DNA from 2 places in the Bacillus stercoris genome. Region 2 is predicted to be linked to the other one. Evidence: a T-box and tRNA genes for the amino acid it is inferred to sense, from the RefSeq annotation. Region 2 holds a T-box; the other holds one or more tRNA genes.
The links. The T-box of region 2 lies ahead of thrS (threonine--tRNA ligase). A T-box ahead of a tRNA ligase gene usually reads a tRNA of that ligase, here a tRNA-Thr.
Positions count from the first base shown of each region.

Region 1 (2,372 bases), 740 kb from region 2:
AGAGACTCGGTGAAATTATAGTACCTGTGAAGATGCAGGTTACCCGCGACAGGACGGAAAGACCCCGTGGAGCTTTACTGCAGCCTGATATTGAATGTTGGTACAGCTTGTACAGGATAGGTAGGAGCCTTGGAAACCGGAGCGCCAGCTTCGGTGGAGGCATCGGTGGGATACTACCCTGGCTGTATTGACCTTCTAACCCGCCGCCCTTATCGGGCGGGGAGACAGTGTCAGGTGGGCAGTTTGACTGGGGCGGTCGCCTCCTAAAAGGTAACGGAGGCGCCCAAAGGTTCCCTCAGAATGGTTGGAAATCATTCGCAGAGTGTAAAGGCACAAGGGAGCTTGACTGCGAGACCTACAAGTCGAGCAGGGACGAAAGTCGGGCTTAGTGATCCGGTGGTTCCGCATGGAAGGGCCATCGCTCAACGGATAAAAGCTACCCCGGGGATAACAGGCTTATCTCCCCCAAGAGTCCACATCGACGGGGAGGTTTGGCACCTCGATGTCGGCTCATCGCATCCTGGGGCTGTAGTCGGTCCCAAGGGTTGGGCTGTTCGCCCATTAAAGCGGTACGCGAGCTGGGTTCAGAACGTCGTGAGACAGTTCGGTCCCTATCCGTCGCGGGCGCAGGAAATTTGAGAGGAGCTGTCCTTAGTACGAGAGGACCGGGATGGACGCACCGCTGGTGTACCAGTTGTTCTGCCAAGGGCATCGCTGGGTAGCTATGTGCGGACGGGATAAGTGCTGAAAGCATCTAAGCATGAAGCCCCCCTCAAGATGAGATTTCCCATTCCGCAAGGAAGTAAGATCCCTGAAAGATGATCAGGTTGATAGGTCTGAGGTGGAAGTGCGGCGACACATGGAGCTGACAGATACTAATCGATCGAGGACTTAACCACATTTTGAATGATGTCATACCTGTTATCTAGTTTTGAGAGAACACCTCTCTAAAGGCGGACAAGGTAAGGAAACTCCGCTAAGGGCTCTCACATCCTGTGAGAAACGCCCAGTACCTTCATCCTGAAGGCATTTGTTTGGTGGCGATAGCGAAGAGGTCACACCCGTTCCCATACCGAACACGGAAGTTAAGCTCTTCAGCGCCGATGGTAGTCGGGGGTTTCCCCCTGTGAGAGTAGGACGCCGCCAAGCAATTGCACGTTAGTGCAATTATGGAGGATTAGCTCAGCTGGGAGAGCATCTGCCTTACAAGCAGAGGGTCGGCGGTTCGAGCCCGTCATCCTCCACCATTCTTTATTATACATATCGGTTTACATATATGCCGGTGTAGCTCAATTGGTAGAGCAACTGACTTGTAATCAGTAGGTTGGGGGTTCAAGTCCTCTTGCCGGCACCACTTTTATATGATATAATACTTAAGTCTCTTGTAAGAAGAGCCATTAGCTCAGTTGGTAGAGCATCTGACTTTTAATCAGAGGGTCGAAGGTTCGAGTCCTTCATGGCTCACCATTTACATGTTGCGGATGTGGCGGAATTGGCAGACGCGCTAGAATCAGGCTCTAGTGTCTTTACAGACGTGGGGGTTCAAGTCCCTTCATCCGCACCATTTCTGCGGAAGTAGTTCAGTGGTAGAACACCACCTTGCCAAGGTGGGGGTCGCGGGTTCGAATCCCGTCTTCCGCTCCAACTATACCATCCACGCCGGGGTGGTGGAATTGGCAGACACACAGGACTTAAAATCCTGCGGTAGGTGACTACCGTGCCGGTTCAAGTCCGGCCCTCGGCATTAAGTTTTGCGCCCGTAGCTCAATTGGATAGAGCGTTTGACTACGGATCAAAAGGTTAGGGGTTCGACTCCTCTCGGGCGCGCCATGATCTATATGAAATCGGGAAGTAGCTCAGCTTGGTAGAGCACATGGTTTGGGACCATGGGGTCGCAGGTTCGAATCCTGTCTTCCCGACCATTCCTGGGGCCTTAGCTCAGCTGGGAGAGCGCCTGCTTTGCACGCAGGAGGTCAGCGGTTCGATCCCGCTAGGCTCCACTTGGTTTCTAAAAAATATTTGGCGGTGTAGCTCAGCTGGCTAGAGCGTACGGTTCATACCCGTGAGGTCGGGGGTTCGATCCCCTCCGCCGCTACCAATGGACCTTTAGCTCAGTTGGTTAGAGCAGACGGCTCATAACCGTCCGGTCGTAGGTTCGAGTCCTACAAGGTCCACCACTATACGGAGGAATACCCAAGTCTGGCTGAAGGGATCGGTCTTGAAAACCGACAGGGGTGTCAAAGCCCGCGGGGGTTCGAATCCCTCTTCCTCCGCCATACATATTTCCAATCATCGCGGGGTGGAGCAGTTCGGTAGCTCGTCGGGCTCATAACCCGAAGGTCGCAGGTTCAAATCCTGCCCCCGCAACCAAA
Region 1 is NZ_CP121861.1:1,221,837-1,224,208, forward strand. It holds rRNA gene QA442_RS06290 (23S ribosomal RNA) at 1-899, shown strand, start outside; rRNA gene rrf (5S ribosomal RNA) at 1,034-1,149, shown strand; tRNA gene QA442_RS06300 (tRNA-Val) at 1,172-1,247, shown strand; tRNA gene QA442_RS06305 (tRNA-Thr) at 1,279-1,354, shown strand; tRNA gene QA442_RS06310 (tRNA-Lys) at 1,392-1,467, shown strand; tRNA gene QA442_RS06315 (tRNA-Leu) at 1,478-1,564, shown strand; tRNA gene QA442_RS06320 (tRNA-Gly) at 1,570-1,644, shown strand; tRNA gene QA442_RS06325 (tRNA-Leu) at 1,659-1,744, shown strand; tRNA gene QA442_RS06330 (tRNA-Arg) at 1,754-1,830, shown strand; tRNA gene QA442_RS06335 (tRNA-Pro) at 1,846-1,922, shown strand; tRNA gene QA442_RS06340 (tRNA-Ala) at 1,928-2,000, shown strand; tRNA gene QA442_RS06345 (tRNA-Met) at 2,022-2,098, shown strand; tRNA gene QA442_RS06350 (tRNA-Ile) at 2,101-2,177, shown strand; tRNA gene QA442_RS06355 (tRNA-Ser) at 2,184-2,276, shown strand; tRNA gene QA442_RS06360 (tRNA-Met) at 2,294-2,370, shown strand.
Region 1: it encodes a tRNA-Thr, which carries the amino acid that the T-box ahead of thrS (threonine--tRNA ligase) is inferred to sense. The anticodon was not compared.

Region 2 (2,372 bases):
CTTCGTGATCGGCAATCTGCTGTTCGCCCGTCTGGCGAATCGATTTGAAGCCGGGCAGCTTATGTTTGTCTCAATGGCGGTCAGCTGTATCATTGCATTGCTGTTGTTTGTGCTGATTTCTCCGGATTTTCCTTATTGGCAGCTGGCGGTTTTGATGTCTGTCATGAACCTCTGTACCGGTATTACAGTTCCTGCCATGACAACTGTGATCATGCAGGCTGCCGGGCAAAGGCATGCGAACATTGCCGGTGCGGCGTTAAATGCAAACCGGCAAATCGGAGCTTTGGTCGGCGTAGCGATAACCGGGGTGATCATTCATCTGTCCGCCACTTGGTACGCCGGTGCCGGGTTTACATTTTTGATGATGGGGGCGGCGTACAGCCTCGCTGCATTGCTTGTATGGCTGTTTCTGGCTGCCCATAACGGGACTGCCGCGTCAGAAAAAATGTAAATCACTGATTGCGCTTTGTGGGAATATATAGTAAGATATAAAAAATTATTGAAACAACAGGCACTGATAAGGACATGAGATGCTTTTTACGGTTTCCAGAGAGGGAAGGACAGCTGAAATCTTCCTAACGCAGAGAAAGCAGCTTACCGCCTTTGAGCCGTATCGGGGAAAACAAGTATCTGATACCGTCATGCTGCGTTACAGCATCTTCAAGCCGATCACCATGTGTAATTGAATTGATCGGGAATTTGGGTGGAACCACGGATGATCAACACATTCGTCCCTTTTAGAGGGATGGGTGTGTTTTTTTTTATGAATTAAATACATGCAATGAAAAGGACATGAATGATAGTTACGGTTTTCAGAGAGGGAAGGAAAGGTGAGAGCTTCCCAGCTTAGGAGTATCATTTACCGCCTTTGAGCAGCATTGGGGAACTGAAGTATCCAATGCCGTCTATGCTGCGTTACAGCACCGAGCCGACAACATCGTGTTTGTCGGGAACTTGGGTGGAACCACGGGTTAATCACACACTCGTCCCTATCTGCGGGACGGGTGTGTTTTTTTATGAATTGAATATATGCGATGAAAAGGACATGAATGATTTTTACGGTTTTCAGAGAGGGAAGAAAAGGTGAGAGCTTCCCAGCTTAGGAATATCATTTACCGCCTTTGAGCAGCATTGGGGAACTAAAGTATCCAATGCCGTCTATGCTGCGTTACAGCACCGAGCCGACAACATCGTGTTTGTCGGGAACTTGGGTGGAACCACGGGTTAATCACACACTCGTCCCTATCTGCGGGACGGGTGTGTTTTTTTATATACAACAATGAATAAGGAGTGTTTTAAAATGAGTAAACATGTACACATTCAGCTTCCGGACGGACAGATCAAGGAATATCCGAAAGGCATCACAATCAAGGAAGCAGCTGGTTCGATCAGTTCCAGTCTGCAAAAGAAGGCGGCTGCAGGTCAGGTCAACGGCAAGCTTGTTGATCTCAGTTTCAAGCTGGAGGAGGATGCTGAGCTTTCGATTGTCACACTCGATTCACAAGAAGGCTTGCAGGTGCTTCGCCACACATCAGCGCACGTGCTGGCTCAAGCAGTAAAACGGCTGTACGGCGAAGTGTCATTGGGGGTAGGGCCTGTGATTGAAGACGGCTTCTACTATGACATGAAGCTGGAGAAAAGCTTGGGATCAGGAGACTTAGAGGCTATCGAAAAAGAAATGAAACACATTATAAATGAGAACCTTGAAATCAAACGTATAGAGGTTTCTTACGAAGAAGCTGAAGAGCTGTTTGCACAAAAAGACGAGCGCCTCAAGCTTGAGATTTTAAAGGATATTCCGCGCGGGGAGGATATCACGCTGTACCAGCAAGGAGAATTCATTGACCTGTGCCGCGGGCCGCATCTTCCTTCTACAGGAATGATCAAGGCGTTCAAACTGACAAGAGTATCAGGCGCTTATTGGCGGGGAGACAGCAAAAATGAAGTCCTGCAGCGGGTGTACGGGGTTGCGTTTCAAAAGAAAAAAGATTTGGATGCGCACCTGCATATGCTGGAAGAAGCGGCAAAACGAGACCATCGTAAGCTCGGCAAACAGTTAGGGCTGTTTATGTTTTCTGAAGAAGCGCCTGGGATGCCGTTTTATTTGCCGAAAGGGCAGATTGTCCGCAATGAACTGGAACGCTTCTCGCGTGAACTGCAAACAAATGCCGGCTACGATGAGGTGCGTACGCCGTTTATGATGAATCAGCGGTTATGGGAGCAGTCAGGCCATTGGGATCATTATCGCGACAATATGTACTTCTCAGAAGTGGATGATACAAGGTTTGCAATGAAGCCGATGAATTGTCCCGGCCATATGCTCATCTTTAAAAACAGCCTGTATTCTTATCGGGATCTGCCGATTCGCATGG
Region 2 is NZ_CP121861.1:479,317-481,688, forward strand. It holds gene QA442_RS02505 (MFS transporter) at 1-451, shown strand, start outside; T-box leader at 506-739, shown strand; T-box leader at 773-994, shown strand; T-box leader at 1,026-1,247, shown strand; gene thrS (threonine--tRNA ligase) at 1,301-2,372, shown strand, end outside.